DNA from 3 places in the Neorhizobium sp. 2083 genome. Region 1 is predicted to be linked to each of the others. Evidence: predicted binding sites of a transcription regulator. Region 1 holds the regulator's gene; each other region holds the start of a gene.

Region 1 (3,276 bases):
CTGGAAACTTCGGGCCGAAGGCCGCGATCCGGAGCCTCTGCCGTTTCGTCACCCTGTGGTGAAGCCTGCGCTGGCATCCTGGAATTTCGTGGCCGGCATTTTCGCGACATCGCTGATCGGCGGCATCTCGACGGCGCTTTTCTCGGTCGAGCATTTTCACCGCATCGCCACCTACGGCCTTGCCGCCAACCTTGCCGCCATGCCGATCATTTCCTTCGTGGTCATGCCGGCCGGGCTCGCCGGCATGCTACTGATGCCTTTCGGCCTCGACGCTCCCTTCATGAAGCTCATGGGCCTTGGTCTGGAAGCGGTGATCGCGATCGCCAGACATGTGGCGGCCTGGGGGGGCGATGTCGGCATCGGCCGCCAGCATCCCTGGTTTCTGACGGTCTCGACGGTGGGATTCCTGCTGCTGACGCTTTTGAGAACGAGGTTGAGAGTGATCGGCCTGCCGCTGATGATCGCTTCCCTGCTGCTCTCGTGGCACGAGCGATCGGCGCCCCTGCCGGATATGCTGGTCTCGGAGGACGGAACGCTGGTGGCGCTTCTGAACGGGGAGACGGTTGCCACCAACCGCACGCGCCCGCCCGACTTCATCTACGATCAATGGAAGAGGGCGCTTCTTATTGGCGATCCGGCAAAGCCGGAAATGTCCCGCTCCAAGGACAAGCCGCCGGACGACAAGTCCACCAGGGCAAAAAACGACGACAAGTCCAACGGCGCAAAAAACAAGGAGCGCCGCGAACTGACCACGCAGCAGATCGAAGCGGCGAAGTCGCGGATGAAACAAGCGCCTCCCGGCCGCTTCACCTGCGAATCCAAGGCCTGGTGCGCTGCAAGCACCGGCGAGGGGATTGTCATTGCCGTCGAAGACGGCCGATATGCCGGGGCCGCCTGCGACGTCGCCAGTCTCGTCATTGCCCCGAGTGCCCGCTTCGACCGATGCCGGTCCGGAGCGCTGATGATCAATGGCAGCACGCTCCGAAAAACCGGCGCGCTGGAGATTTCCCTCAACGGCGCTACCGACTATCGGCGCTGGCAGGTTCGGGCGGCCATGGCGGGCGAGGACCGTCCCTGGAGCAGGCACCGCCACTATGATTGGCGAAGCCAGCGTTTCGACCGGTCCCTGCCGGAGCCAGTCAGGCAGCTGATCAGTGATACCGGCGGATGAGGCCGACGAGCTTGCCCTGGATCTTCACCCGGTCCGGCCCGAAAATGCGGGTCTCATAGGCGGGATTGGCGGCTTCCAGCGCGATCGAGGCGCCGCGGCGGCGAAAACGCTTCAGCGTCGCTTCCTCGTCGTCGACCAGCGCGACGATGATGTCGCCGGGATTGGCGGTATTGCCGTTGCGGATGATCACCGTGTCGCCGTCGAGAATGCCGGCCTCGATCATCGAATCGCCCTTGACCTCAAGCGCATAATGTTCGCCGGAGCCGAGCATCTCGGCCGGCACCGCGATATCATGGGTGTTGTTCTGGATCGCCGAGATTGGCACGCCGGCGGCGATGCGGCCCATGACCGGAACGGTCGTGGCGTTCGACACATCGTCGTTGGCGACAGGTTTCGGAGGGGCGGCGACCGGCTGCGGCTTGCCAAGGCTGCCTTCGATGACGCTCGGCGAGAAGCCGCGTCGCGGCTGCATGCTCGGCGAATAGGCTTCCGGCAGTTTGATGACCTCGAGTGCGCGCGCCCGGTTGGGCAGGCGGCGGATGAAGCCGCGTTCCTCGAGCGCCGTGATCAGCCGGTGGATGCCGGACTTGGAAGCAAGGTCCAGAGCATCCTTCATTTCGTCGAATGACGGCGGGACGCCGGATTCCTTCATGCGTTCGTGAATGAACAGAAGCAATTCCTGTTGTTTGCGCGTGAGCATCTTTTGGCACCCTGAGAGTCGGAAACAAATCCAGAACGGACACTATATGTTCCATATGTGTTCTGCAAGTCCCTAAATTTCTGTGAAGTATGATGATTTTTTCTTCATAGATGCGTGCCAGATATCTGGTCTCACACCACTTGCGCGGCGCGAGCCTGCTGCCAAAGTAGCTTTGCGATTCCAATTCTGGGGGCCCTCGCGTGAACGCAAGACCGATCGATCATCTCGTGCTGCCGGTGGCGGAACTTACCGCTGCGCGCTCCCGGCTCACGGAGCTTGGTTTTACAGTTGCGCCGGACGCTTTTCATCCTTTCGGCACGGCCAATGCTTGCGTGTTCTTCTCCGATGGGACCTACCTGGAGCCGCTGGCGCTTGCCAACCGGCGCCATGCGGGTGTCGCGGCAAAGCGCGGCAATGTCTTCACGGCCCGCGATCTCGCTTTCCGCAATGCCCGCAACCGGCAGGGTTTTTCCGCGCTCGTGGTCGCCACCCGCGACGCGATGGCCGATCATGCGCGTTTCAAGATGCGCGGCATTTCGGCAGGCGAGGTGCTGGAGTTTTCGCGCGGCATGACGCTGCCTGACGGTTCGGAAACGGAAGCGAGCTTTCGGCTGGCGTTTGCCGGCGATGACCGTGCACCCGATTTCCTGCTGTTTTCCTGCCAGCGCATCAATCCGCTGCCCGCCAATCGCGGCGAACTGGAGCGGCACGCCAATACGGTCACGGGCCTCAGCGAAATCATCCTGTCGGCCTCGGTGCCGTCCGATTTCGCCCCGCTTGTCGAACAGGTGCTGCTGACGAAGGCAGCGCCGGAGGCGGCACCGCTCGAGCTTGCCGCGGCCAATGCCCGCATCCGCATCCTTGATGATCAGGAACTCCAGGCGGAATTTGCGCTTCCGTCTATGCCCGGCGCCGAAGGGCTGCGCGGCCGGGCGATCATCTTCAAGACGGCCGATCTTGCCGTGACAGAGATCACCCTTGCTGCTAATGACGTCGCATTCGTCCGCCGGGAGGGCCGCGTTCTCGTCTCGGCGGCACCCGGCCAGGGTGTTTTGTTCGGCTTCGAGGAATAGGTTCATGGACGTTACCGCAAATCCCAGCGTCTCCGTCGGCGAAGGAGACGGCAAGGTGGTTTTCGCGCAGGACGCAAAACTGTCGCTGATCGCCGGCGCCTGCGAGATGGAAAGCCGCGATCATGCCTTCATGGTCGCCGGCACCCTCAAGGAGCTTTGCAACAAGCTCGGCATGGGGCTCGTCTACAAGACCTCCTTCGACAAGGCGAACCGCTCGTCACTGTCGAGCAAGCGCGGCCTCGGCCTGGAAAAGGGCCTGGAAGTCTTCGCCGACCTCAAGAAGGAACTCGGCATTCCGGTGCTGACCGATATCCATTCGGAAGAGCAATGCG
Region 2 (3,276 bases), on a different contig from region 1:
ACTGGATCGGCTTTCTGAAAACGCTGCGCAACGATCTCGAGCCGCCGGCTCGCTCGCTGGTGCGGGAAATCGATCAGATTTCCAACCTGATCGGTGCCGAAGGCACGATGCTGACGCGCATGTCCGGTTCGGGCGCCACCTGTTTCGGGATATTTCCTTCCTTCGAGGCGGCGGAAAAGGCCGTGGAAAACCTTAACGACCAGAAGCCGGAATGGTATTTTCAGGCCGTGAGAACCGTTGGCCAGACGCCCGGGAGAACCCCATGAACCGGATCGACGAAACCCGCGCCTTCATTCCCGTCGGCATCGCCGTGCTGACCGTCTCCGACACGCGCACGCCTGCCGACGACAAGTCCGGCGACACGCTGGTGGCGCGGATCGCGGAAGCCGGCCATGTGCTGAAGGCGCGCGCGATCGTGCCCGACGACAAGGACCGGATTGCCGGCCAGGTGCGGGAATGGACGCTTGATCCGGATATCGACGTGGTGATCACGACAGGCGGGACCGGCTTTACCGGCCGGGACGTGACGCCCGAAGCACTGGAGCCGCTGTTCGAAAAACGCATGGACGGCTTTTCGGAAGTCTTCCACCGGATTTCCTATGACAAGATCGGCACTTCGACGATCCAGTCCCGGGCGACCGGCGGGGTGGCGAACACCACGTTCATCTTCGTGCTGCCCGGCTCGCCCGGCGCCTGCAAGGATGCCTGGGACGGCATTCTGAAGGCGCAGCTCGACTACCGCCACATGCCCTGCAATTTCATCGAGATCATGCCGCGGCTCGACGAGCACCTGAAGCGCGGCGGCAAATAGGCCCCGCTAAATAGGCCTCAGCGGACGGCCGCCGCCACCCAGGCCGGGATCATCTCGCTCGCCAGCTTCGAAGCCTTCTGGCCGCGCGCCAGGGTTTCCAGATCCATGCCCGATTTCGCAAGCGCGATCGCCTGACGCTTCGAAAGCAGCATGCCGTATTCCAGCGGCGGCACCGCGCGGCCGATGCGCCTGAAGAACGGCCGCCGGTAATTCCGCGCCGGTGCGAAGCGGGCCGGCTGCTTGCTCAGCGCGATATATTCCATCACCTCGTCGATCCAGCCGGCCTGCGGGCGAGCGCCCGCCTCGATGAGCAACACCCACTCGCCGCGCGCGCCGCGCAGAATATCCTTGATATCCCAATGGCCGTAAAAACGGCAGCCGGCGGCATCGGCGACACGGGAGGAACCGTCCTTCGAACCGTGGTCGAGCACCACGACATCGCTTACCAGCCCCTCCACCGCGGCGGAAACGAGCACCGAAAGGGTCTGCGCCAGCTCGGATTCCTGGTCGCGGCATTCCATGATGACAGTCAGCATCCCTGACATGTAACGCATTGCAGCACGGAACGCCATAAACACGGGCTCCGAATTTTGTTCTTGCAATGTTCTGGTTTTGCCGCTAGGAATTTAATCATCAGGAACGGGGAATTTCCCCTTCAGGAGCAATCCATGAACGAGCTGCATCAATTGCGGCAGGACGCTTTTGCGCCTGCTCATACGGCTGATATTGCCGATGCGTTGGTCAAATCCTCCGGTCTTCGGGTGGAGATCGACCGGCGTCGCGGGCGCGGCGCGGGGCTCAACCCGAGCGGCCGTTTCGAGGAGGAGCGCCGTGAAGCATTCGACGACGGCTGGCAGACGCTGGAGGAGCTCGAACCGTTCAGGACCGAAGTGCAGGTGGAAAAGCCACGCACCGCGATCACCCGCAACGAATCGCCCGATCTTTCCTTCGACCGCTCGATCAACCCCTATCGCGGCTGCGAGCATGGCTGCATCTATTGCTTCGCCCGGCCGACGCACAGTTTCATGGGCCTTTCCCCCGGCCTCGATTTCGAATCGAAGCTGTTTGCCAAGCCGGACGTACCGAAACTGCTCGAGCGGGAATTGAGCCGCCCCGACTACAAGGTGCGGGCGATCGCGATCGGCACCAATACCGATCCCTACCAGCCGATCGAACGGGAATGGCGGATCATGCGGCAGATCCTCGAGGTGCTGCAGAAAGCCAACCATCCTGTGGCGATCGTCACGAAGTCGGCGCTGATCACCCGCGATATCGACATTCTCGCCGACATGGCATCCAAGGGGCTCGCGAAGGTCGGGATTTCCGTGACGACGCTCGACCGCAAGCTTGCCCGCACCATGGAGCCGCGCGCCTCGACCCCTCCCAAGCGCCTGACCGCCATCAAGGCGTTGACCGATGCCGGCATTCCGACGGCGGTCATGGTGGCACCCGTCATCCCGGCGCTCAACGACCACGAGATCGAGCGCATCCTCGACGCGGGCCATGCGGCGGGGGCGACGGAAGCGAGCTATGTGCTACTGCGCCTGCCACTGGAAGTGAGCCCCCTCTTCCGCGACTGGCTGCTGCAGAACTATCCGGACCGCTATCGGCATGTGATGTCGCTGGTGCGCTCGATGCGCGGCGGCAAGGATTACGATGCCGAATGGGGCAAGCGTATGAAGGGTGCCGGTCCCTATGCCTGGCAGATCGGCCGCCGTTTCGAGATGGCGACCAAGCGTCTCGGCATGGTCCGCCGCGGCCTGCCGCTGCGTGACGATATCTTCCTGCGGCCCGACGGCGGCGGCATCCAGCTCTCGCTGCTCTGACCGGTCCGCTCAGGCCCGATCAGGAATTCCAATTTCCGACGCGACCCGCCCTGTCCCCACGTCGGAAAATACCCCGGTTCCACCGCCGCCCCTCGGTGGATAGCGACGCCGCAATCGCCCGCCGGGGGTTGCAGGAGGTCGGGACGACGTGCGAGGTTGCCGCCATGTTACCTCGCACGTCGCCCGATTCTCCGATGCTTTGCGAAGACGTCCCGCTCGTCCCGGATTTCAGTCTGGAGCTTGTGGCACGTGGGGCCGGCCACTGGCCGGTCGCGGGCACCGACGAGGCCGGACGCGGGCCGCTGGCAGGCCCGGTTGTCGCGGCGGCCGTGATCCTCGACCCCAACAATATCCCCGACGGCCTCAACGATTCCAAGCAGCTGACTCTCAATCAGCGAGAAGTTCTGTTCGAGGCGATCATGGCGACGGCGGAAGTCTCGATCGCCGCTTCGGGCCCGCGCCATATCGACGAACGCAACATCCTGCGCGCAAGTCTCGACGCCATGCGCCGTGCCGTCGCCGGGTTGGCGGTTGCTCCGGCTTACGTGCTCGCCGACGGCCGCGACGTGCCGCAGGGCCTCTGCTGCCCCGGAAAGGCCGTCATCAAGGGCGACGCCCGCTCGGTTTCGATCGCTGCCG
Region 3 (3,276 bases), on a different contig from region 1:
GATCGTCGTCATCATCCCGTCCTTCGCCGAGCGCTATCTCTCGACCGCGCTGTTCGAGGGGTTGGGTAGTTAGCTGCACTTCTTCAGGTCCTCATCCTCGGGCTCGACCCGAGGATCCAAGGCCAAGCCCACCGGGGTTGACTACGTTAGAGCGCGTCGCCAGGCGGATGGATCCTCGGGTCAAGCCGGAGGATAACGACGGAAGGGTATGCTATCCGCGTCTGCCTAAGTTGCGGTCCCAAGTGAAGCTTGGTCATCTGTGACGACCTGCCCTGGCTGCAGCGCAAATTCATCGCCACCTCCCGGCCCTCGCAAACCCCACCCGAACCTTCGCTTCATGCCGCCGCCGTCGCCAGCCGCTCCCCCACCATGCGGTAGGAAATCGCCTCGGCAAGATGGATACGGCCGACCGTGTCCTTGCCGTCGAGATCGGCAAGCGTGCGGGCGACCTTCAATATGCGATGGTATCCGCGCGCGGAGAACTTGAGTTTTTCGGCCGCATCCCGCAGCAACTGGAGGCCGCCCGGGTCGGGTTCAGCGATCTTCTCAATCAATGCCGTCGAGCAGCGGGCATTGGTGAGTACGCGCGGGAAACCGGCATGTTCGAAACGCTCCCGCTGCCTTTCACGCGCAGCCGCCACGCGCCTGGCAACATCCGCACTCCGCTCCGCCGGCATCGGGCGAATGAGATCGGCGGCGGACACGGCCGGTACGTCGATGCGGATATCGATCCTGTCCATCAGCGGGCCTGAAATACGGCCCTGGTAATCCGACATGCATTTCGGCCCACGCGCGCAGGAATGACCGGGTTCGCCTGCCATGCCGCAGCGGCACGGGTTCATGGCCGCGACGAGCTGGATGCTGGCAGGATAGGAGACCCGATGATTGGCGCGGGCGATGATGCATTCGCCGGTCTCCAGGGGCTGGCGGAGCGCATCCAATACCTGCGGCGTAAATTCCGGGAACTCGTCGAGGAACAGCACGCCGTGATGGGCAAGCGACGCCTCGCCGGGCCTGGCGCGCAGGCCGCCGCCGACGAGTGCCGCCATGGTAGCCGAATGATGCGGCGTGCGGTAAGGCCGGCGATCGGAAAGCTTGCCGCCGGAAAGCTGGCCGGCGATCGAATGGATCATCGACACTTCCAGCAGTTCGGCAGCCGACAACGGCGGCAGGATCGAAGGCAGCCGCGCCGCCAGCATGGATTTGCCCGAGCCCGGAGGGCCGACCATCAGGAGATTGTGCCCGCCGGCGGCCGCGACCTCCAACGCCCGCTTGGCGCTTTCTTGCCCCTTGATGTCAACGAGATCCGGCAGATTGGCGGGCAGCGCGCGGATTGCCGGCTGCGGGCGCGATATGACCTGGGTTCCCCGGAAATGGTTTGCGAGCGCGATCAGGCTGCGCGGCGCAATGATATTGATATCGGCGCCGGCCCAGGCAGCCTCCGCGCCGCTGTCGGCCGGGCAGATCAGGCCTTTGCCCAAGGCATTGGCTGCAATTGCCGCAGGAAGCGCCCCGGCAACCGGCGCAAGCGTGCCGTCGAGATTGAGTTCTCCGATCACCACATAACCGGCGAGCGCATCTGCGGGCACGGCACCGAGCGCTGCCATCAGCGCCAGCGCGATCGGCAGGTCGAAATGCGAACCTTCTTTCGGGAGATCGGCGGGCGCCAGATTGACGGTGATCTTCTTCGGCGGCATGGCGAGGCCGGAGGCGTGCAGCGCGGCCTGCACCCGTTCGCGGCTCTCGGCCACCGCCTTGTCCGGCAGGCCGACGATATGCATGTTGATCTTGCCCGGCCCGACCATGACCTGCACGTCGACCGGAACGCCTTCTATGCCCTGGAATGCAACCGTGCTGACACGCGCAACCATATCCACCCCGCCCCTAACACCATGTCCGGGACGTCAGCGATACACGCTTTCCGAGCCAGCAATTGCAATCTGGCATAGAAAAAAGAATAAAACAAGAACATTGATCGAACGACTTCGCGCGCCCGCTGCAATCAGGTTGCAGACGGTTGTATCGCGTGAACAAAGGCGAACCGTATGAGAAACGCCGGCTGCCCCTGCAGCCTGCATCAGGCGCGTTTGGCCTCGATTGCGTCCCAGAGGAGCCCGGCGACGTCAGCGCCGCCGAACTTTCTGACCTCGCGAATACCCGTCGGGGATGTGACGTTGATCTCGGTCATGTAGTCGCCGATGACATCGATACCGACGAAGATGAAGCCGCGCTCGCGCAAAGCGGGTCCGATCCGGGCGCAGATTTCCTTTTCCCGCGGGGTGATCTCCGTTGCTTCCGCACGGCCGCCGACATGCATGTTCGACCGGCTGTCATGTTCGGCGGGAACACGGTTGATCGCGCCGACCGGCTCGCCGTCCACCAGGAGGATGCGCTTGTCGCCCTTGCGCACGGCCGGCAGATAGGCCTGGGCGATATAGGGTTCGCCGCGATACATCTGGCCGAACATTTCGAGAAGCGAGGTGAAATTTCGGTCGTCGCGGGCGGAATGGAACACGCCGGCACCGCCATTGCCGTAAAGCGGCTTCAGGATGATATCGCCCATCTCTTCGCGGAAACGGGCGATTTCGCCCGGGTCGCGGCTGATCAGCGTTGCCGGCATGAGGTCGGCGAATTCGGTGACGAAGATCTTTTCCGGCGAGTTTCGCACCCAGGCCGGATCGTTGACGACAAGCGTCTTCGGGTGGATGCGCTCGAGCATATGCGTGGAGGTGATATAGCCCATGTCGAAGGGCGGATCCTGGCGCAGATGCACCACGTCCATCTCCAAGAGGTCCACGCGTTCCTTTTCGCCGAGCGTGAAATGATCGCCCTTGACGTCGCGCACCTGAAGCGGCTCGACGGCGGCAAAGATCCTGCCGTCGCGCATGGTCAGGCGGTCGGGCGTGTAATGAAAGAGCTCGAAGCCACGCGCCTGCGCTTCCAGCGCCATGGCGAAGGTGGAATCGCCGGCAATGTTGATGCCGGAGATATGGTCCATCTGGAACGCGACCTTGCGGATTTTCGCCATGACTTCAGCCCCCTAGGATTGGCCCGCCTGATGTAGGATGGCGAGCCCCCAAAGGCAACTGCAATCAGGCCAATATCACGCGGAGATGCCGACCCGCCTCTTTGCCAGCAACAGGTTGCGCAGGCGGAAAAGCATGGCAATCGGCTTCGGGAAAGGCCTACGGATGAAGGCGACCTTCTTCAGATAGGCGTCGATACGCCAGGTGGCCCAGGTCCGGCCCTTGAAATAGGCGACGTCGCCCGCCGTCA

What was found. The regulator LexA, encoded in region 1, represses DNA repair genes until DNA is damaged. The targets are predictions, from matches to a motif close to TGTTCNNNNTGTGTTCNG.
Region 2: the regulator LexA is predicted to act here: its motif matches at 1,403-1,420, upstream of J2X76_RS03870 (glycosyl transferase).
Region 3: the regulator LexA is predicted to act here: its motif matches at 1,954-1,971, upstream of J2X76_RS05925 (YifB family Mg chelatase-like AAA ATPase).

Annotation. Positions count from the first base shown of each region.
Region 1 covers NZ_JAVDTC010000005.1:275,429-278,704, reverse strand. Annotated here, with positions in the region: gene J2X76_RS20620 (ComEC/Rec2 family competence protein) at 1-1,171, shown strand, start outside; gene lexA (transcriptional repressor LexA) at 1,152-1,871, opposite strand; gene J2X76_RS20610 (VOC family protein) at 2,072-2,944, shown strand; gene kdsA (3-deoxy-8-phosphooctulonate synthase) at 2,949-3,276, shown strand, end outside.
Region 2 covers NZ_JAVDTC010000001.1:730,429-733,704, forward strand. Annotated here, with positions in the region: gene J2X76_RS03860 (4-(cytidine 5'-diphospho)-2-C-methyl-D-erythritol kinase) at 1-266, shown strand, start outside; gene moaB (molybdenum cofactor biosynthesis protein B) at 263-811, shown strand; gene J2X76_RS03870 (glycosyl transferase) at 829-1,347, opposite strand; gene J2X76_RS03875 (PA0069 family radical SAM protein) at 1,480-2,637, shown strand; gene J2X76_RS03880 (ribonuclease HII) at 2,802-3,276, shown strand, end outside.
Region 3 covers NZ_JAVDTC010000001.1:1,151,312-1,154,587, forward strand. Annotated here, with positions in the region: gene cysK (cysteine synthase A) at 1-73, shown strand, start outside; gene J2X76_RS05925 (YifB family Mg chelatase-like AAA ATPase) at 336-1,871, opposite strand; gene gshB (glutathione synthase) at 2,078-3,028, opposite strand; gene J2X76_RS05935 (cupin domain-containing protein) at 3,104-3,276, opposite strand, start outside.